One region of the Streptomyces sp. NPDC002825 genome, then DNA from elsewhere that is predicted to be linked to it. Evidence: riboswitches for the same ligand, from Rfam matches in the RefSeq annotation. Region 1 holds a riboswitch; the other holds the start of a gene.
What was found. Region 1 has a riboswitch for glycine ahead of gcvT (glycine cleavage system aminomethyltransferase GcvT). Riboswitches for the same ligand answer to the same signal wherever they lie in the genome.
Positions count from the first base shown of each region.

Region 1 (9,124 bases):
CACTCGATGTTGGGGATGACCGTCTGCGGGAAGACCGCGTAGCGGATGAAGCCCGTCTGCGGGTTGTCGACGTTGTCCTTGTGCTGCTGCAGGACCTTCTGGCGGGCGGCGGCGCCGACACCGGTCGCGTTGATGTCGAGGTCGTACTCGCCCTCGACCAGACGGTTGTCCATGTCGTCGGCGTTCGTCGTGAACGTGACGGAGATGGTGTCCGGAAGCGCCTTGCGGAGGGTGTCCGTCTTGGCGTCCCAGTTGGGGTTGCGGACGAGCTTCATGGACTTGTTCGGCGTGTACGACTGCCACTTGTACGGGCCGGAGGAGAAGACGTTCAGGCCGTACTTGGCCTTGGTGTCCTTGTCCTGGCGGACCGGGGAGGCGGCGGGCATGGCCAGCATCTGCAGGAAGTCACCGTTGGCGACCGGCAGCTTGAAGATGATGGTCTTGTCGTCCGGCGTCTCGATCGCGCTCAGGCCGAGCTTGTCCGCGGTCGTGTCCTTGTACGGGCCCTTGTACTCGCCCTTGGGGTCGAGGACCTGCTGGAGGTAGATCGGGCCGCCGGAGATGACGTCCTGGGCCCAGATGCGCTCGATGCCGTACTTGATGTCCTTGGAGGTGATCGGCTTGCCGTCCTCCCACTTCACGCCGTCCTTCAGCGTGAACGTGTAGGTGAGGCCGTCGGCCGAGACCTTGCCGGCGTCGGTGGCGAGGTCCGGGACCAGCTCGGTGGAGGCGGCGCCCGGCTCGGACTTGAAGGAGACGAGCTGACGCGTGTAGTAGCGCTGGAAGTCCCACACGAAGCCGTAGTAGCCGCGCTGCGGGTCCCACGAGTCGGCCTCCTGCGAGCCGATGAACTTCAGCTCGCCGCCCTTCTTGTCGGAGGCGTTGGCGACCTTGTTCACGGCGGCGTTGAAGCCGGGGGCGGCGCCGGCCTTGCCGTTGCCGCCACCGTTGTCGCCGCCACAGGCGGTGGTGACGACCATCGTGGCCGCGGCAAGCAGCGCGCCCGCGGCGATTCTGCGCTGAGAGCTCTTCAGCATGGGTCCAGCAACCTCCGGGATAGTGGCGGCCGTTGTACGGCGGTCCGCCGATTGGGGATGGGCCTCCTGTCGCCAGCGGCAGGGGCGGGTCTTGCGTGTCGTCGGCGAACGGTCAGCGGGAGCCCTTCGGGTCGAGCGCGTCACGCACGCCGTCGCCGAAGAGGTTGAACGCCAGGACGGTGATGAAGATCGCGAGGCCGGGGATCACCATGAACAGGGGATCCGACTCGTAGGTGGTGATGGCCGTCGACAGCATCTGGCCCCAGGAAGCGGTGGGGGGCTTCACACCCGCGCCGAGGAAGCTGAGCGCCGCTTCGGTGAGGATGTTGGTGGGGATCATGAGGGTCGCGTAGACCATGATCGGGGCGATCAGGTTGGGCAGCAGCTCGCGGCGCAGGATGTAGAAGCGGCCGGCGCCCAGGCTCTGGGCGGCCTCGACGTACTCGCGGTTGCGCAGCGACAGCGTCTGGCCTCGGACGATGCGGCCCACGTACGGCCAGCCGAAGAAGCCGATCACCAGGACGAGCGCGGCGATGCGGACGCCCGAACCGTCGAGGCCGAGGAACTGGTTGGGCAGCACCGAGACCAGGGCGATCGTGAAGAGCAGCTGGGGGAAGGCCAGCATGACGTCCATGATCCGGCTGAGGGCCGCGTCGATCCAGCCGCCGAAGTAGCCGGCGATGACGCCGAGGACGGTGCCGAGGAAGACCGCGAAGACCGCCGCCAGGAAGGCGACGAGGAGCGAGATCCGGGCGCCGTAGACGATCCGGCTGAAGACGTCGCGGCCGTTGACCGGCTCGACGCCGAACAGGAAGTCGCCGCTGACGCCGCCCCAGGAGCCGATCGGTGTGCCGAACAGCGGGTCGATCTGGTCCTCGTGGAACTCGTCCGGCGGGTGGCCCAGGAGGCCCACGATGACCGGCGCGAAGATCGCGACGAGGATCAGGAAGAGGACGACGAAGGCGCCCGCGAGGGCCAGTTTGTCGCGCTTGAGCCGGGTCCAGGCGATCTTCCAGGGCGAGCGCCCCTCGATCGCCTTGCCGGTGGTGCCGGAGTTGTCCGGAGTGCCGGGAGCGTCGGGCGCGCCGTCGACGGTGGCGGTCGCCTCGCCCGCACTCGTCTCGTGCAGTGGTGCCGTCATCGTGGTGAGGACCCCTCTCGGCCGCCGGTAGCCGGCCCTTGCCCGCCGCGGGTAGCGGCTCGGTGGAACAACCTGCTGGACATCGGCTCGAAAGGAGCCGAACGTCCTGTGTTCCGGGGAGTCTTCAATGCGGCTGCGATCACCCGCCAGACCTGAAGGTGAATGTTTGCTCAAACGTGATGCGGTGCTGCGACTTCCGTTATCCGGACGTCGTGATCACGTGAGCGGACCATTCTGGGGAGCTCCGACCGCAATCGGACATGTCTCCCAACTGGGCGGTTGAGCTCTTCAATTGGGGCGAACGAAGGACTCTGCCCGGAACCGGCGGGCCGGGTGGGACGCGAGGGGCGTCTCAGTATCCGGACGGCGCCGCCGGCGGGTACCCGTACGCCGGTACGGCGGCGGAGCCGCGTCCGGCGTGTGCCTCGCGGTCGTAGAAGGGGCGCGCGTTCGCCCGCAGCCAGAGGGCCACCGGGTCGTACGCGTCGGAGAGGGCGACCGTCGAGACGGGCAGCCCGTCGGGGACGGAGCCGATCGACTGGCGCATCATCGAGCGGACCGTGTCGACGGCCGCCGGGGAGGTGTCGTACAGGTCGAGACCGATGGCGAGGTACGGGGAGCCCAGCGCGGGCTGCACCCAGCCGCGGCGCAGCGACCGGACGGCCGGGGTGCGGTGCGCGTTCTGCGTGAGCAGGGCGTAGAACTGCGGGATCTCCAGGGCGGGCTCGGTGACGCGCAGCGGACCTGCGGGCATCCGGTCGAGACCGGTGGCGATCCGGCGCAGGTCGGCCCAGGGGATGCCGACGCCGCCGCCGGGGGCGTGCGGATTGAGCCAGACGCCCCAGCGGTCGGGGTAGAGGGCGCGGGCGATCTCGCGGCCGGTGACGAGCTCGTGGGCGCGGGTCCAGCCGGAGGCGGCGAGCTCCTGGGGGGAGGTGACGCAGGGCGCGTAGCCGAAGCCGTCGACCTCCATGTTCCCGTACTGGGCGTCGGGCGAGCCGGGGGCGCCCTGCCAGAGCAGCATCCAGAGCTCGCCGTCGGCGAGGGCGTGCAGCAACTGCTCGTACGCGTCGTAACGTCCAGGTGCCACCTGGCGCAGCATGTGCTCGACCGTCCCGGCCGAAGCGGTGCCTGACGCGCTCACCCTGGGTCCCGCCCCTCTTCCGTCCACCACGTACGTCTGTCCAGCGATCGAGTCAGTTCAGCTTAAACAGGGGTCCGCTCACACGGCGGCGCGCTGGTAGAAGGGGCGAACCCGCTCCAGCATCCAGTCGCCGACCGGGTCCTGCGCCATGTCGAGCAGGATGAGGTTGACCGGCCAGGCGACCTCGACCCGGCCGAGGGCGCGGCCGAGGGCGTCCAGGGGGGCGTTGCGGTCGACGCCGTCCCAGCCGCCCAGCTGGACGCCGATGAAGAGGGCCGGTTCGGTGCCCTCGACGCTGGCGAGGGCGCGGCGGGCGGTGACGACGACCCCGGTGGCCTCGAACTCGGCGGAGGCGGCGGCGAGGAAGTCGACCGGGTCGTCCTGCCAGTCGGGCTCGAAGAGCCGGACGCGGCCGCCGCTGGCGGGGCCGTCGAGCGGGGTGCGGCCGACGCGGCAGAGCTCGGCGACGGCGGGCGGGGGCAGCGGGACGCCGACGGTGCCGCCGGGGTTCACGGCGATGCCGAGCTGCGGGGGCAGTCCGCGGGCGAAGTCACGGGCCGGGGCGACGGTGTACGACATGTGGTCGCCGACGCAGGCGAGGAACTGCTGCTCGGAGCTGAAGACGGGCACGTAGGCCGCGCCCTCGATCTCCATGGTGGCCAGGTCGAGGCCGGGGCTGTCGGGGCCGCCGCCGTTGGGCAGGGGCACCCAGACCGGGCTGCGGCCGAGCACCTCGACCAGCCGGCCGCCCGCCTCGGGGTTGCCGAGTGAGGCGGCAAGGACCTCTTCGAGCTCGTTGCCCGGCCACGTCACGTCCACGGTCGCGTTTCCCCTTCTCGCACGGCCTGCCGCACCGGCCGCCCGGCAGCACCCTAACGCCGCCCCGGCACCGCCGTGGCCAAAAGGGAAGGGTACGGCCGTCCCGGGACGGCCCGGGACGCGGGACGCGCCGGTGCGACCCCTAGGCGGCCTCCCGGAAGCCGATCCTGCGGAGGGAGTCGGCGGCGTCCCGGTCGAGGAGGGTCGCCGAGGCGCAGCCGTGCGGGAGGCTGCCGGACTCGGCGGCGCGCAGGAGCCGGCCCACGGCCCGCCGGTGCCGTGCGAACGCGTACGCGGAGACGCCCCGGCCGCGGGCCTCCTGACCGGCCCGCGCGGTGTCCGGGGTGACGTCGAGGAGGACCAGGTGCAGGGCGCGGCCGCGCCGTCTCGCCTCGCGGGCGAGCCAGCCCCGCACCCAGGACTGGGTGCCGCAGTCGTGGACGATCAGGCTCGCGCCGGAGCGCAGGGCGCGGCGCAGTCCGGCGTAGTGCGCGATCCGGACGAGGGGGCGGTAGACGGCGTACGGGAGGAGGCGGGGCATGCGGGCCTCCCAGCGCTCGCGGGCGTCCTGGGAGTCGATGCCGCTGCCCTCGGCGGCGCGCTTCATCAGGGTGGACTTGCCGCTGCCGGGCAGCCCGGAGACGACGACGAGGTCGCCGGCGGCGTAGGTGAGGGCGCGGGGGCCTCGGCCGCCGCGCTCGCGCAGGTCCCGCAGGAGCCGGCCGCGGCCTCGGCTCCGGGCGCGGGCCCGCTGGGACGGTATGCCGGTACTCGTCGCGTATGCGCCGGTGTGCTGGATCCTCATCGCGCTCCCCCTGTACGGGTCCCAGGAGACCTTGGGAGACCCCTTGCCCACGAAGTGTAAAGAATGGGTAATGCGACACAAGCGATTTGCCCGGCCGACACCGCATGCAATGATGTGCGCGCCAGGCGCGCACAGTCGCCGCACAATCGCATACCGGCCGCTCGAATCCGCGCGGGAGAGTTCCGGACCGCCGAGCGCGTCCGGGCGCCGAAGGAGCAAGACCCTCCCTTGAATCTCTCAGGCCCCGTACCGCGTGGATGAGGCAGATCTGAAAAGCGGGACACCTGTCGTGTCCCCACCCAAGGTGCAAGCCGAACTCTCGGCGCCGATCGCTCGGCGACGAGATGCCCTCGGTGAACCTCTCAGGTTCCATGACAGATGGGGAGGACGTCCTCGCCCGTCATGTGTTTTCGTCACCGATCACGCCCTTGGGACCCGGGAGCCACCCCATGAGCACTGCCCCCCGTCTGACCGCCCTCGATGCCCTGCATCGTTCGCTGGGCGCGACCATGACCGACTTCGCCGGCTGGGACATGCCGCTCCGGTACGGCAGCGAGCGTGACGAGCACAACGCCGTCCGCACCAAGGCCGGCCTCTTCGACCTCTCCCACATGGGCGAGATCACCGTCACGGGCCCGCAGGCCGTGGACCTCCTGGACTACGCCCTCGTCGGCAACATCTCCACGGTGGGCAACGGCCGCGCCCGCTACACGATGATCTGCCGGGAGGACGGCGGCATCGTCGACGACCTGATCGTCTACCGCCTCGGCGAGACCGAGTACATGGTCGTCGCCAACGCCTCCAACGCCCAGGTCGTCCTCGACGCCCTGGTGGCCCGCGCCGCGGGCTTCGACGCCGAGGTCCGCGACGACCGTGACGCGTACGCCCTGATCGCCGTCCAGGGCCCCGAGTCCCCCGGCATCCTGAAGTCGGTCACCGACGCCGACCTGGACGGCCTGAAGTACTACGCCGGCCTCCCCGGCACCGTCGCCGGCGTCCCCGCCCTGATCGCCCGCACCGGCTACACCGGCGAGGACGGCTTCGAGCTGTTCCTGAAGCCCGAGCACGCCGAGGGCGTCTGGAAGGCGCTGACCGAGGCGGGCGAGGGCGTCGGCCTCATCCCCTGCGGCCTGTCCTGCCGTGACACGCTCCGCCTGGAGGCGGGCATGCCGCTGTACGGCCACGAGCTGACCACCGCCCTCACCCCGTTCGACGCCGGCCTCGGCCGGGTCGTGAAGTTCGAGAAGACCAGCAACGAGGGCCGCTTCGTCGGCCGCGAGGCGCTGGAGAAGGCCGCCGAGCGCGCCGAGACCGCCCCGCCGCGCAAGCTCGTCGGTCTGATCGCCGAGGGCCGCCGGGTCCCGCGCGCCGGCTTCTCCGTCGTCAAGGACGGCGAGGTCATCGGCGAGGTCACCTCCGGCGCCCCCTCCCCGACGCTCGGAAAGCCGATCGCGATGGCATACGTGGACGCGGCGCACGCCGAGCCCGGCACCCAGGGTGTAGGTGTGGACATCCGCGGCACCCACGAGCCGTACGAGGTCGTCGCGCTGCCCTTCTACAAGCGCCAGAAGTGACGCACTCGTCTCACCCTTCGTCTCACCCCGCAAGACCCACGTTCATCAGTACTCCCCCGATCCAGGAGAATCAGGTCATGAGCAACCCCAACGAGCTGCGTTACACCAAGGAGCACGAGTGGCTGTCGGCCGCCGAGGACGGCGTCGCGACGGTCGGCATCACGGAGTTCGCGGCCAACGCGCTCGGTGACGTCGTCTACGCCCAGCTCCCCGCCGTCGGCGACACCGTCACCGCGGGCGAGACCTGTGGCGAGCTGGAGTCGACGAAGTCGGTCAGCGACCTGTACTCCCCCGTCACGGGCGAGGTCGTCGCGGCCAACCAGGACGTCGTGGACGACCCGTCCCTGGTGAACACGGCTCCGTTCGCGGGTGGCTGGCTGTTCAAGGTGCGCGTCACGGGCGAGCCGGAGGACCTGCTCTCCGCCGACGAGTACACCGCGTTCGCCGGGAACTGAGACCGGGCCCGAGACCCCCTAGGGATCGATTCATGTCGCTTCTGAACACTCCCCTCCACGAGCTGGACCCCGACGTCGCCGCCGCCGTCGACGCCGAGCTCCGCCGTCAGCAGTCCACCCTCGAGATGATCGCCTCGGAGAACTTCGCTCCGGTCGCGGTCATGGAGGCCCAGGGCTCCGTCCTCACCAACAAGTACGCCGAGGGCTACCCGGGCCGCCGCTACTACGGCGGCTGCGAGCACGTCGACGTGGCCGAGCAGATCGCGATCGACCGGATCAAGGACCTGTTCGGCGCCGAGTACGCCAACGTCCAGCCCCACTCCGGCGCCTCCGCGAACCAGGCCGCCCTCTTCGCGATCGCCCAGCCCGGCGACACGATCCTGGGTCTCGACCTGGCCCACGGCGGCCACCTCACCCACGGCATGCGCCTGAACTTCTCCGGCAAGCAGTTCAACGTGGTCGCGTACCACGTGGACGAGGCCGGTCTGGTCGACATGGCCGAGGTCGAGCGCCTCGCCAAGGAGCACCGCCCGAAGGTGATCATCGCGGGCTGGTCCGCCTACCCGCGCCAGCTGGACTTCGCCGAGTTCCGCCGGATCGCCGACGAGGTCGAGGCCTACCTGTGGGTCGACATGGCCCACTTCGCGGGTCTCGTCGCCGCCGGTCTGCACCCGAACCCGGTCGAGTACGCGGACGTGGTGACCTCCACCACGCACAAGACGCTCGGCGGCCCGCGCGGCGGCATCATCCTGGCGAAGAAGGAGTTCGCGAAGAAGCTGAACTCCTCCGTCTTCCCCGGTTTCCAGGGCGGCCCGCTGGAGCACGTGATCGCGGCCAAGGCCGTCTCCTTCAAGGTCGCGGCCTCGGAGGAGTTCAAGGAGCGCCAGCAGCGCACCCTCGACGGCGCCCGCGCGCTGGCCGAGCGCCTGGTCCAGGACGACGTCACCGCCCACGGTGTCTCCGTCCTGTCCGGCGGCACGGACGTGCACCTGGTCCTGGTGGACCTGCGCAACTCCGAGCTCGACGGCCAGCAGGCCGAGGACCGTCTCCACGAGGTCGGCATCACGGTCAACCGGAACGCCGTTCCGAACGACCCGCGTCCGCCGATGGTCACCTCCGGTCTGCGCATCGGCACGCCGGCGCTCGCGACCCGCGGTTTCCAGGCCGAGGACTTCGCCGAGGTCGCCGACGTCATCGCGGAGACCCTGAAGCCCGGCTTCGACGCGGACAAGGCCGCGGCCCTCAAGGCCCGGGTGACGGCGCTCGCCGACAAGCACCCGCTGTACCCCGGCCTGAAGTAATTTCGTACGATTTAGTTCCGGCTTCGTTCGTACGGAATCTCCGGGGCACCACGCACACTGGACAGTGAGCGTGGTGCCCCGCCCCTTGCTCAGCCCTTCTACGCGCTCTTCTGCTCCACCCCGGCAGACAACGGCGTCTAGCCCCCACAAGGAGTCCTCCCGTGGCCATCTCGGTCTTCGACCTGTTCTCGATCGGCATCGGTCCGTCGAGCTCCCACACGGTGGGCCCCATGAGGGCTGCCCGGATGTTCGCCCGCCGCCTGAAGAACGAGGGCCTGCTCACCCACACCGCGGCGATACGAGCCGAGCTGTACGGCTCGCTCGGCGCCACCGGCCACGGCCACGGCACCCCGAAGGCCGTGCTCCTGGGCCTGGAGGGGAACTCGCCGCGCACCGTCGACGTGGAGAGCGCCGACGACGAGTTCGAGCGGATCAAGGCGAGCGGGAAGATCAACCTGCTCGGCGCGCACGAGATCCCGTTCTCCTTCGACGACGACCTGGTCCTGCACCGGCGCAAGGCGCTTCCGTACCACGCCAACGGCATGACGGTCTTCGCCTACGACGCCGAGGGCGGGCTCGTCCTGGAGAAGACGTACTACTCCGTCGGCGGCGGCTTCGTCGTCGACGAGGACGCCGTGGCCGGCGAGAACCCGATCATCCCGGACGACACCGTCCTGAAGTACCCCTTCCGCACCGGCGACGAGCTGCTCCGCCTCACCAAGGAGACCGGCCTGTCGATCTCCTCCCTGATGCTGGAGAACGAGAAGGCCTGGCGCACCGAGGAGGAGATCCGCGCGGGTCTGCTGGAGATCTGGCGGGTCATGCAGGCCTGTGTCTCGCGCGGCATG
Region 1 is NZ_JBEOVH010000067.1:880-10,003, forward strand. Features, by position in the region: gene ABT041_RS38725 (ABC transporter substrate-binding protein) at 1-1,037, opposite strand, end outside; gene ABT041_RS38730 (ABC transporter permease) at 1,150-2,178, opposite strand; gene ABT041_RS38735 (enhanced serine sensitivity protein SseB C-terminal domain-containing protein) at 2,531-3,322, opposite strand; gene ABT041_RS38740 (enhanced serine sensitivity protein SseB) at 3,401-4,141, opposite strand; gene ABT041_RS38745 (AAA family ATPase) at 4,284-4,946, opposite strand; glycine riboswitch at 5,109-5,208, shown strand; glycine riboswitch at 5,209-5,334, shown strand; gene gcvT (glycine cleavage system aminomethyltransferase GcvT) at 5,396-6,520, shown strand; gene gcvH (glycine cleavage system protein GcvH) at 6,598-6,975, shown strand; gene glyA (serine hydroxymethyltransferase) at 7,008-8,276, shown strand; partial or broken gene ABT041_RS38765 (serine dehydratase beta chain) at 8,438-9,124, shown strand, end outside.

Region 2 (12,192 bases), on a different contig from region 1:
GGAGGGGCCCGACTATCCAAACCGGTCGGGCACGTCCTAGGGTTGCTGTGTGAACGAGCTCGACGTTGTGGGTGTCCGGGTGGAAATGCCCTCCAACCAGCCGATCGTGCTCCTGCGTGAAGTGGGAGGCGATCGGTACCTCCCCATCTGGATCGGACCGGGGGAGGCGACCGCGATCGCCTTCGCCCAGCAGGGGATGGCTCCTCCGCGGCCGCTGACGCACGACCTGTTCAAGGACGTGCTGGAGGCCGTCGGTCAGGAGCTGACCGAGGTCCGCATCACGGATCTGCGTGACGGGGTCTTCTACGCCGAGCTGGTCTTCGCCAGCGGCGTCGAGGTGAGCGCGCGGCCGTCCGACGCGATAGCCCTGGCCCTTCGGACCGGAACGCCGATCTTCGGCAGCGACGGTGTGCTGGACGACGCCGGTATCGCGATTCCGGACGAGCAGGAGGACGAGGTGGAGAAGTTCCGCGAGTTCCTCGACCAGATCTCACCGGAGGACTTCGGGAGCAGCAACCAGTGAGGCGGAGCGGTGCGGCCGGAGGCCGTTCGCGGGGTGCCGTCAGAGCATTCGAGTAGCCTTTCCCCGGAGAGGGACACGCGAAACCACTCTCAGGGTGATTATCACTCGGCGTGCCGAGTGTGGCGATCGTTGACGCACCCCGAGTGACTGCCTACCTTCGTGTGGGCAGGTCAAGGACGGAGGGTCGGCGTGATGAGCAGCGCGGACGGTACGGCAGGGAGCTCGCTCGGACGCGTGTCCGGGGAGAGCGGTCCGTATCCGCTTCACGGCAGTGGGGGCGACTTCGGGACGGACACCGGTGCCGGCGTCGCCGACGCGGCGATCGGCTACCGCGGACCGACGGCCTGCGCGGCCGCCGGGATCACCTATCGCCAGTTGGACTACTGGGCACGCACCGGACTCGTGGAACCGAGCGTGCGGCCCGCGTACGGGTCGGGGACGCAGCGGCTGTACAGCTTCCGCGACGTCGTCGTGCTGAAGATCGTCAAGCGGTTCCTCGACACCGGGGTGGCCCTCCAGAACATCCGGGCCGCGGTGCAGCACCTGCGTGCCCGGGGCTTCCGGGACCTGGAGCGGATGACGCTCATGAGCGACGGGGCCACCGTCTACGAGTGCTCCTCGCCCGACGAGGTCGTCGACCTCCTCCAGGGCGGGCAGGGCGTTTTCGGCATCGCCGTCGGGGTCGTCTGGCGTGACGTCGAGGCCGCGCTCTCGCAGCTCCACGGGGAGCGGGTCGACACCGGCGAGACGCTGGTCGGGCACAACCCGGGCGACGAGTTGGCGCGGCGGCGGCGCGACAAGGCGGTCTGAGGGCTTCGGCGGCCGCGGTTCGCCCGGAGTGCCCGGGCGTTCCGAGGGGGCGTTGTCAGTGGCGTAGGGCAGCATCGGACGTGTGAGAGCCGCGCCCACCATCCTGCATCTCGACATGGATGCCTTCTTCGCCGCCGCCGAGCAGGCGTCGAAGCCCAGCCTGCGCGGAAAGCCCGTGGTCGTCGGCGGCCTCGGGCCGCGCGGTGTGGTCGCGACCGCCTCCTACGAGGCCCGTCGTTTCGGGGTGCACTCGGCCATGCCGATGGGGCAGGCGCGGCGGCTCGCGCCGAACGCCGCGTATCTCGTGCCGCGCTTCGCCTTCTACCGTTCGATCAGCGAGCAGGTCATGGAGCTGTTGCGGCGGCTCTCCCCGCTCGTGGAGCCGCTCAGCCTCGACGAGGCCTTCGTCGACCTCGAGGCGGGCGGTGTCGCCGACGACAGCGCGGGCGCGCGGGCCGCGGGGGAGCGGCTGCGGGCCGACATCCTCGCGACGACGGGGCTCACCGGGTCCGTGGGTCTCGCGGGGTCCAAGATGATCGCGAAGATCGCCTCCGAGGAGGCCAAGCCGGACGGGCTCGTGCTCATCGAGCCCGGCACCGAGCGTGAGCTGCTCGGGCCGCGATCGGTGCGGATCCTGCCCGGGGTCGGGCCGGCGACCGGGGAGCATCTGCGGCGCGCCGGGATGACCACCGTCGCCGACCTCGTGGAGGCGGGCGAGGACGAGCTCGTACGGCTCCTGGGACGGGCGCACGGGGCCTCGCTGTACCTGATGGCCCAGGGGTACGACGATCGGCCCGTGGTGGCCGAGCGGGACGCCAAGTCCGTGTCCGTCGAGGACACCTTCGACACGGACATCCACGACCGGGTACGGATCCGGATCGAGGTCGAACGGCTCGCGGAGAGGTGCGTGGGGCGGCTGCGGGCCTCCGGGCACTCCGGGCGGACCATCGTCCTGAAGGTGCGCCGGTACGACTTCTCGACGCTCACCCGGTCCGAGACGCTGCGGGGGCCGACGGACGACCCCGTTGTCGTACGGGAGGCCGCGGGGCGGCTCCTGGAGGCCGTGGACACGACGGGGGGTGTGCGCTTGCTGGGCGTGGGGGTGAGCGGGCTCGCGGACTACACGCAGGAGGACCTGTTCGCTCAGGCGGAGGCCGAGGCCTCGGAGCGGCCGGCGGAGGAGGAGGCCGCGGTCGAGGAGGCCGAGGCGGCGCCCTCCACCGCGACCGAGACGGCCGAGCGGGGGTGGGCGCCGGGGCGTGACGTGCGGCACGCCGTGTACGGGCCCGGGTGGGTCCAGGGGAGCGGGGTCGGGCGGGTCACGGTGCGGTTCGAGGAGCCGTGGTCCGGGCCCGGGCGGGTGCGGACGTTCGCCGTGGACGACCCCGAGCTGGAGCCTTCGGAGCCCTTGCCGCTGGTGCGGGGGGACGCGGCCGCCTGACCCGCACCGGCCCTGCGGTGCGGGTCTTCCGGTGGCCGCTTCGTCTTCGGGGCTCTCAGGTGCCGTCCTGGCCCGCCAGGCGGCCGAAGTCCTTGTCCGGGGTGTCCGGGGGCGGGGGCGGCAGGGCGAGGCTGTAGTGGCGGTAGAGCTGGAGTTCCTGCTCAGGCGAGAGGTGGCGGCCCACTCCGAAGTCCGGGGCGTCCTTGATCAGGCCCCTCTCGTACGGGATGTGGAGGCCGTCGTCGAGAAGTGCGCTCGGCTCCAGGGGGACGAAGGCGTCCCGGCTGAACAGGCCGGTGCGGACCGCGGCCCATTCCGGGATCCCGGTCGCGTCGTCCAGGTACACCTCGTCCACGGTTCCGATCTTGTGCCCGTTCCGGTCGAACGCCTTGCGGCCGATCAGGCTGCGCGGATCGATATCGGTCTGCACGGTCCCTCCAACTGGTCGCAACTGCTCTACACCCCTACGAAAGTGCACATCTGGGATGTCGGCCACTTGAGCGATGGGAGCCGCAACCTCGCTGGTAGGCTGGTTGTGGCTGTCGACCCTGTGCGGGAGAGTCCCCCGGAGAAACCTTCCGGTGGGCGCCGAAGGAGCAAATCCTCCCCGGAATCTCTCAGGCCCCTGTACCGCGCGGACGAGGTCACTCTGGAAAGCAGAGCGGATGTCCGACGGCATCCCGCTCTCACCGACGGTGAAAGCCGGCGGGCCGCGAGGCGTGCCGGTGAAACTCTCAGGTTGAGATGACAGAGGGGGAGGCCGTCCGGGTACCCGCGCCGTGGTGCCCCTCGCAGGTCGTGACGACCAGGAGGCCTCCGTACATGACCGCCAACCGCACTCCGCTCTCCGAGCTCGAACAGGGCATCCCGTTCGAGCAGCGGCACATCGGGCCCGACGCCGAGGCCCGGGCCAAGATGCTCGCCCAGGTCGGTTACGGCTCGCTCGACGAGCTCACGGCCGCCGCGGTGCCGGACGTCATCAAGAACGCCGAGGCCCTGGGCCTGCCGGCCGCCCGCACCGAGGCCGAGGTCCTCGCCGAGCTGCGCACGCTCGCCGACCGCAACCAGGTCCTCGCCCCGATGATCGGTCTCGGCTACTACGGGACCTTCACCCCGCCGGTCATCCTCCGGAACGTCATGGAGAACCCGGCCTGGTACACCGCCTACACGCCGTACCAGCCCGAGATCTCGCAGGGCCGCCTCGAGGCCCTGCTCAACTTCCAGACCATGGTCGCCGACCTCACCGGTCTGCCCACCTCCGGCGCCTCCCTCCTCGACGAGGGCACCGCCGCCGCCGAGGCCATGGCCCTCTCGCGGCGCGTCGGCAAGGTCAAGAACGGTGTCTTCCTCGTCGACGCCGACGCCCTGCCGCAGACCATCGCCGTCATCGAGACCCGTGCCGAGCCGACCGGTGTCGAGGTCGTCGTCGCCGACCTGAGCGAGGGCATCCCCGCCGAGGTCGCCGAGCGCGGTGTCTTCGGTGTGCTCATCCAGTACCCCGGTGCCTCCGGCGCCGTCCGCGACATCAAGCCGCTGGTCGACGCCGCCCACGAGCTCGGCGCGATCGTCACCGTCGCCGCCGACCTGCTCGCGCTCACCCTGCTCACCTCGCCCGGTGAGCTCGGCGCCGACATCGCCGTCGGCACCACCCAGCGCTTCGGCGTTCCCATGGGCTTCGGCGGTCCGCACGCCGGCTACATGGCCGTCCAGGACAAGCACGCCCGCTCCCTGCCCGGCCGCCTCGTCGGCGTCTCCGTCGACGCCGACGGCAACCGCGCCTACCGCCTGGCCCTGCAGACCCGCGAGCAGCACATCCGCCGCGAGAAGGCCACCAGCAACATCTGCACCGCTCAGGTGCTGCTCGCCGTCATGGCCGGCATGTACGCCGTCTACCACGGTCCGGACGGCCTGAAGCAGATCGCCGAGCGCACCCACCGCTACGCCGCCATCCTCGCCGCCGGGCTCACCGCCGGTGGCGTCGAGGTCGTGCACGGTTCCTTCTTCGACACCCTCACCGTCCGCGTGCCCGGCAAGGCCGACGAGGTCGTCGCCGCCGCCCGCGAGGCCGGGGTGAACCTCTACCGCGTCGACGCCGACCTCGTGTCGGTCTCCTGCGACGAGACCACCGGGCGCGAGCAGCTCGCCGCCGTCTGGGGCGCCTTCGGTGTCGAGGGTGACGTCGAGGCCCTCGACGCCGTCACCGAGGAGACGCTTCCCGCCGGTCTGCTGCGCTCCGACGCGTACCTGACCCACCCGGTCTTCCACGCGCACCGCTCCGAGACCTCGATGCTGCGCTACCTGCGCAAGCTCGCGGACCGCGACTACGCGCTCGACCGCGGCATGATCCCGCTCGGCTCCTGCACCATGAAGCTGAACGCGACCACCGAGATGGAGCCGGTGACCTGGCCCGAGTTCGGCCAGATCCACCCCTTCGCGCCGGTCGACCAGGCCGCCGGATACCTCACGCTCATCAACGAGCTGGAGGAGCGCCTCGCCGAGGTCACCGGCTACGACAAGGTGTCGATCCAGCCCAACGCCGGTTCGCAGGGTGAGCTGGCCGGTCTCCTCGCCGTCCGCGCCTACCACCGCGCCAACGGCGACGAGCAGCGCACGGTGTGCCTCATCCCGTCCTCCGCGCACGGCACCAACGCCGCCTCCGCGGTCATGGCCGGCATGAAGGTCGTCGTCGTCAAGACCGCCGACGACGGTGAGGTCGACGTCGAGGACCTGCGCGCCAAGATCGCCCAGTACCGCGACGAGCTGTCCGTGCTGATGATCACGTACCCGTCCACGCACGGCGTCTTCGAGGAGCACGTCGCCGACATCTGCGCCGAGGTCCACGAGGCCGGCGGTCAGGTGTACGTCGACGGCGCCAACCTCAACGCGCTGGTCGGTCTCGCCAAGCCGGGTCACTTCGGCGGCGACGTCTCGCACCTGAACCTGCACAAGACCTTCTGCATCCCGCACGGCGGCGGCGGCCCCGGCGTCGGCCCGGTCGGCGTCCGCGCCCACCTCGCCCCGTACCTGCCGAACCACCCGCTCCAGCCCACCGCGGGCCCGGAGACCGGTGTCGGCCCGATCTCGGCCGCCCCGTGGGGCTCCGCCGGCATCCTGCCGATCTCGTGGTCGTACGTGCGCCTCATGGGTGGCGAGGGCCTCAAGCGCGCCACCCAGGTCGCCGTCCTCGCGGCGAACTACATCGCCAAGCGCCTCGAGCCGCACTTCCCGGTGCTCTACACCGGTCCGAACGGGCTGGTCGCGCACGAGTGCATCGTCGACATCCGTCCGCTGGCCAAGGCGACCGGCGTCAGCGTCGACGACATCGCCAAGCGCCTCATCGACTACGGCTTCCACGCCCCGACGATGTCCTTCCCGGTCGCCGGCACGCTGATGATCGAGCCGACCGAGTCCGAGGACCTGACCGAGCTCGACCGCTTCTGCGACACGATGATCGCGATCCGCGCCGAGATCGAGAAGGTCGCCTCGGGCGAGTGGCCCGCCGACGACAACCCGCTGCACAACGCCCCGCACACCGCGGCCGCGCTGGGCGGCGAGTGGAACCACCCGTACACCCGCGACGAGGCCGTCTTCCCGGCCGGTGTCTCGGCCGCCGACAAGTACTGGCCGCCGGTGCGCCGCATCGACGGTGCCTTCGGCGACCGGAACCTGGTCTGCTCCTGCCCGCCGCTGGACGAGTACGACAACTGAGCACGCGCCGAGGGCCGGTTCGGAGGAACTCCTCCGGGCCGGCCCTCGGCGTTTCCCTCGTACGCTGTCCTGCCGCTTCAGGCGGCGGTCGTCACCTGGCCCGCCGTCAGCGGCCGGTGCGGGGCGATGATCTGCCCGTCCGGCAGCAGTTCACCGGTGTCCTCGAAGAGCAGGACACCGTTGCACAGCAGGCTCCAGCCCTGCTCCGGGTGGTGTGCCATCAGTCGGGCCGCCTCCCGGTCGGCGGAGTCGGCGGTGGGACAGGCAGGCTGATGCTGGCACATGGGTGGGTTCTTTCGCTGCGTCGTGGTGGATGTCCTGCGGCTCTGCGCGGTCATGGCCGCCCCCGTCGTCGGTTCGGTTCCGATCCCAGTCTTGCCCCACGGACGGTCTTCCGCAGGTATTTCGCGGCAGCTCGTCCTCTCCTGGGAAGACGCATCACCCGCAGGGGCGGTTCAGGTCAACTGCACCGTCTCTTCGGGTGGTTCGGGGTGGTCCCAGCGGGCTAGTCCGTACGGGAGGGGCGTTCGGGAGGCGCGTTCGGGCGCGCGGCTCGGACAGCAGTGCGCCCCGTGACCCGGGCGGGTCACGGGGCGGCGACGCGTGGGATGGATCAGGCGGGCGCCGGCGAGCCCAGGAGGGGCGGCGGCGCGAGTCGCGTACTGAGCACGGGCAGGAGATCGGCGACCTGGTACGGGCGGTCGGCCGCGATCCCCGGGGGTGCGGGGGCCAGCGGCACCATGAGGTCGGCCGCGGCCGGGGCGACGGTCGTGTCGTCCGCCTCCGGTCCGGCGTGCAGCCAGAGCGTCAGCATGTAGAGCTCCGGTACGGACAGCAGTCGTGGTCGGTACGCGACCGGCAGGGCCTCGGCCTGGAGCAGGGCCCGTTCGGTGGCGGAGACGTACGGACCCTCGAAGAAGTGCGAGAAGGCCCAGCCGTCCGGCGTGAGCATGGTGTCCGCGGCGGCGATCGCCCGGTCCCCGTTCCGGATCAGGAAGCGCCAGCCGGCGAGCCGGGTACGGGGTGCGAGCCCCGGTGCTCCGGCGACGCCGAGGACGTGCACGGGCAGGGGGTGTTCGGGGCTCAGCGGTCCCTGTGCGGCCCGCAGCGCGGGAGTTCGCGGCTCGCGGACGGCGGTCGGTGAACCGAGGGCCGCGAGGACACTGCGGAGGGCCGGCGCAGGGGCCGGGGAGGGTCGGAGCATGATGGGTCGCCTCTCACTCAGGAGACACGGTGATGCGTGGGCAGGTACGACGGCGCTGTCGGCGGCGGGGCCAGAGAGGGGGCCATGAGGCCATGGCCGGGCGCCAACACTCTGCCTCGTCCGCGGAGTTTATACGACACGTGTTCACACAGTGTTTCCGCTAGACCTCGCCGATATTCCTGACAAGGCGTCATCAGGCCGTAATCGCGGGGAGTTGAAGCGGAATCACGAGGACGATACCGCTCCCACCTGCGTATTCCTCGCGAAGGCGGACGGCTGAATTCCGACCCGGGATCTCAGGACAATACGACATTGGTATATGTCGCGTGTTCCATGCCTTCGGGATGTGCCGGTGGAGCGCTCCGTCCAGCCTATCCTCCGACAGGCCGGTTCCGCAGGCGTTGTGGATCAGCGGGGTGGGCATCATCGTCCGTGACGCGCGGCCGCCCGGGCGGCCGCCCACTCGGGGAGGGACGCTTCGATGGGGCAGAAGGTCGTGGCCGACGGGTTCGGCCCGTCCGACCGGCAGCAGTACCGCAGAAAGCTCCAGCAGTGTCTCGCGGGGCTCGCGCGGCTGTTGGCGGAGAAGCGGTTCGACCGGCCTCGCAATCTCATGGGCGTGGAGATCGAACTCAATCTCGCCGGCGCCGACGGGTTGCCCAGGATGCTGAACGGGCCGGTTCTCGAAAAGATCGCCAGTGCCGATTTCCAGACGGAACTCGGAATGTTCAACCTCGAAGTGAACATCGCGCCCCACCAGCTCCACGGCCGCGTATTCGACCGGCTCGCGGAAGAGATCGGCACCGGCATCGGATATGCCGACCGCAAGGCCGCGGAACTCGACGCGGGCGTCGTCATGATCGGCATACTCCCCACGCTCGCCCAGCGCGACCTGGTCCCCGAGAACCTCTCGGACAACGACCGCTACACGCTCCTCAACGACCAGATACTCGCCGCCCGCGGCGAGGACTTCACCCTCGACATCCACGGCGTCGAACGGCTGCTGTGCACCACCGAGTCGATCGTGCCCGAGGCGGCCTGCACCTCGGTGCAGCTGCACCTCCAGGTGACACCGGCCCGGTTCGCCGCCGTGTGGAACGCGGCCCAGGCCGTCTCCGGCGTGCAGATCGCACTCGGCGCCAACGCACCCTTCGTCTTCGGGCGCGAGCTGTGGCGCGAGTCCAGGCCGCCGCTCTTCATGCAGGCCACCGACACCCGGCCGCCCGAGCTGCAGTCCCAGGGCGTACGGCCGCGCACCTGGTTCGGGGAGCGGTGGGTGGACTCGGTGTACGACCTCTTCGAGGAGAACGTCCGCTACTTCCCCGCCCTGCTGCCGCTCTGCGACGAGGAGGACCCGCTGCTCGTCCTCGACCGGGGCGGCGTCCCGCGCCTGCAGGAGCTGGTCCTGCACAACGGCACCGTCTACCGCTGGAACAGGCCGGTGTACGGCTGGGTCGACGGGGTCCCGCACCTGCGCGTCGAGAACCGGGTGCTGCCCGCGGGCCCGACCGTCACGGACGTCATCGCGAACGCGGCGTTCTACTACGGGCTCGTCCGCTCGCTCGCCGACGACCCACGGCCGGTGTGGAAGCGGATGGCCTTCCAGGACGCCGAGGCCAACTTCGACACCGCCTGCCGTCACGGCATCGAGGCCGAGCTGCGCTGGCCCCGCTCCGGACGGGCCGGCGGCATCGCGACCCTCCCGGCCGTACGCCTCGTCCTCGACGAGCTGCTGCCGCTCGCCGCGGCGGGGCTCGACGCCTGGCACATCGAGCCCGCCGACCGGGACTTCTACCTCGGGGTGATCGAGCAGCGCTGTCTGCGGCGGGTGAACGGCGCCTCCTGGCAGGCCGACACCTTCCACCGCGCCCTGGACTCGGGCCTCGACCGGGAAGAGGCCCTCGCGGCGACGACCCGGCGCTACCGGGCCCTCATGCTCGCCGGCGAGCCGGTGCACACCTGGCCGGTGGGGATCGGCTGACCTCCTCCTCGTCCCCTCCATGGGCGATCATGTCCAGGTGGTCCCGGTCGGCCGGGACCACCGGAACGGCGTCGGCCCGCGACGGGGAAGTGGAGACAGGTGTGGTGTCGGAGCAACGACTGAGGGACGGTTCCCTGCCCCCCGACGGCCTGCCGCGCGGAGTGCTGCGCTCCGAGACGCTCATCGTGCTCGCGCTCTCGCTCGGGGCGAGCGCGGTGTCGGCGCTCATCAGCTTCATCGGCTCGCTGACCAAGCCGGGGGCGCTGAAGGAGCAGGCCGCGACGCTCAACGGCTCGTACGCTCCCGGCCGGCCCTGGCTCGACCTGTCCTGGCAGCTCTTCGGCATCGCCACCGCGCTCGTGCCGGTCGTCCTCGTCGCCCATCTCCTGCTGCGCGAAGGCCCGGGGGTCGGGGGGCTGCGGGCCATCGGCTTCGACCGGACCCGGCCGTGGTCCGACCTCGGGCGCGGGGCGCTGGTCGCGGCCGGCATCGGCAGCGCGGGCCTCGCCTTCTACCTGGCGGCCCGGGCGTCCGGCTTCAACCTCACGGTGGTGCCCGAGTCGCTGCCCGACGTGTGGTGGAAGTACCCGGTCCTCATCCTCTCGGCGATCCAGAACGCCGTCCTGGAGGAGGTCATCGTCGTCGGCTATCTGCTGCGCCGGCTGGGCCAGTTGGGATGGTCACCGATGGCCGCGCTGGTGGCGAGCTCGGTGCTGCGCGGCTCGTACCACCTCTACCAGGGCGTCGGCGGCTTCGTCGGCAACATGGTGATGGGCGTCGTCTTCGTGCTGCTCTACCGGCGCTGGGGGCGGGTCGGGCCGCTGGTCGCCGCGCACGCGCTGCTCGACATCGTGGCCTTCGTCGGGTACGGGCTGCTGGCCGGGAAGGTGGACTGGCTGCCCACGGTGTGACGCGACACGGAAGAGGGGGTGTACGGCTCGGTGCGGCGCCGCCGGACACGAGGGCCGCGCACCCCCTCGCGCACCTCAGACGCGGAGGTCGCCCTCGATGACCGTGACGGCGTGGCCGTTCAGGAGGGTGCGGTCGCCGCACAGGCGGGTGCGGACGTGACCCGTGCGGGCGCCGCCCTGGAAGCCGGTGAGCTCCTCGCGCCCCAGCCGGGCCGACCAGTGCGGGGCGAGCGCGGTGTGGGCGCTGCCCGTCACCGGGTCCTCGTCGATGCCGACGGCGGGGAAGAAGCCGCGGGAGACGAACTCGTACCCGTTGTCCGGGTGTTCGGCGGCGGCGGTCACGATGACGCCGCGCGAGGAGAGCCTCTTGAGGGCGGCGAAGTCCGGCGTGAGGGAGCGGACGGTGGCCTCGTCGCGCAGCTCGACGAGGAGGTCGCCGATGTGGTCGGCCGTGTCGTGGACGGCGAGGACCTCGGCGCCGAGCGCCTTCTCCAGGCCCTCGGGGACGGGGATCGGGGTGAGCGAGGAGGTCGGGAAGTCCATCGTGATCGTGCCGTCGGCCTCGGTGGTGGTGATCAGGAGGCCGCAGCGGGCCGCGAAGCGGACGGTGCCGGTCGCGGTGCCGGTGCTGTGCAGGACGTGGGCGGTGGCCAGGGTGGCGTGGCCGCACATGTCGACCTCGGTGGTCGGGGTGAACCAGCGCAGGGCCCAGTCGGCCTCGCCGCCGGCGGGCAGCGGGTGGGCGAAGGCCGTCTCGGAGAGGTTGACCTCCGCGGCGACCTTCTGGAGCCAGGCGTCTTCGGGGAAGGAGTCGAGGAGCAGGACTCCGGCCGGGTTGCCGGAGAAGGGCTGGTCGGTGAAGGCGTCGACGATTCGGATGCGCATGCGACCGACCGTACCGGGGGAGGAAAACCGCGGACCAAGGCCAATCGCGGACAACTGGACCTGATCCGGCACGTCCGCCCCGGGGGGCCGCGGGCGGGGCGAGTGGGTGGGGGCTGCTTCGATGATGTTCGGGGGCGGGGACGAGTGGTGGGCGCTGCTCTTCCACCCGGTGCTGTTGTGGGTGCCGTTCGGGCCGTTCCTCATGGCCGGGACGGGGGTGTGGTGCGCCCGGCGGGCGGGTCCGTGGCCGTGGCTGTGAACCGTACTGCTGCCGCTGGTGCCGGTCGGGGTCTCCGCGACCGCCCTGGTGCTGCCCTGGGAGCAGCCGACGCGGACCGAGGACCTCGTCGGCTACCTCCTCGTGTACGTCCTCGGGATCACCGTGCTGCCGTGGGCGCTCGGGTACGGGATCACCCGGGTGGTGCGTGCCGTGCGGGCCCGTCGTCGTGCCGGGGGCACAGAGGTGTCAGGACCATGATGGTCTCGTCGCGGTTCCGGGGGCACAGGTCCATGAGGATGCCGCGACGATCCGGCGTCACAGGGGCGCCAGGACCATGAGGATCTCGTCGCGGTCGTCGTCGGCGGCCAGCCGGAGGGCTCCGGGCCAGCGGCCGATCTCCCGCCAGCCCAGCCGGCCGTAGAAGTCCTCGAGGCCGACGCCGCCGCGGGCCGCGAGGCGCAGCTGCTCCAGGCCCATCTCGTCGCGGGCGATCGCGCGGGCGCGCCGCA
Region 2 is NZ_JBEOVH010000005.1:7,789-19,980, forward strand. Features, by position in the region: gene ABT041_RS08520 (bifunctional nuclease family protein) at 50-523, shown strand; gene ABT041_RS08525 (MerR family transcriptional regulator) at 716-1,333, shown strand; gene ABT041_RS08530 (DNA polymerase IV) at 1,416-2,774, shown strand; gene ABT041_RS08535 (PRC-barrel domain-containing protein) at 2,830-3,204, opposite strand; glycine riboswitch at 3,318-3,417, shown strand; gene gcvP (aminomethyl-transferring glycine dehydrogenase) at 3,597-6,482, shown strand; gene ABT041_RS08545 (DUF5999 family protein) at 6,560-6,766, opposite strand; gene ABT041_RS08550 (hypothetical protein) at 7,096-7,686, opposite strand; gene ABT041_RS08555 (glutamate-cysteine ligase family protein) at 8,168-9,667, shown strand; gene ABT041_RS08560 (CPBP family intramembrane glutamic endopeptidase) at 9,787-10,578, shown strand; gene ABT041_RS08565 (PhzF family phenazine biosynthesis protein) at 10,654-11,463, opposite strand; gene ABT041_RS08570 (hypothetical protein) at 11,570-11,722, shown strand; gene ABT041_RS08575 (hypothetical protein) at 11,741-11,941, shown strand; gene ABT041_RS08580 (GNAT family N-acetyltransferase) at 11,999-12,192, opposite strand, start outside.
Region 2: another riboswitch for glycine. It lies ahead of gcvP (aminomethyl-transferring glycine dehydrogenase); the one in region 1 lies ahead of gcvT (glycine cleavage system aminomethyltransferase GcvT).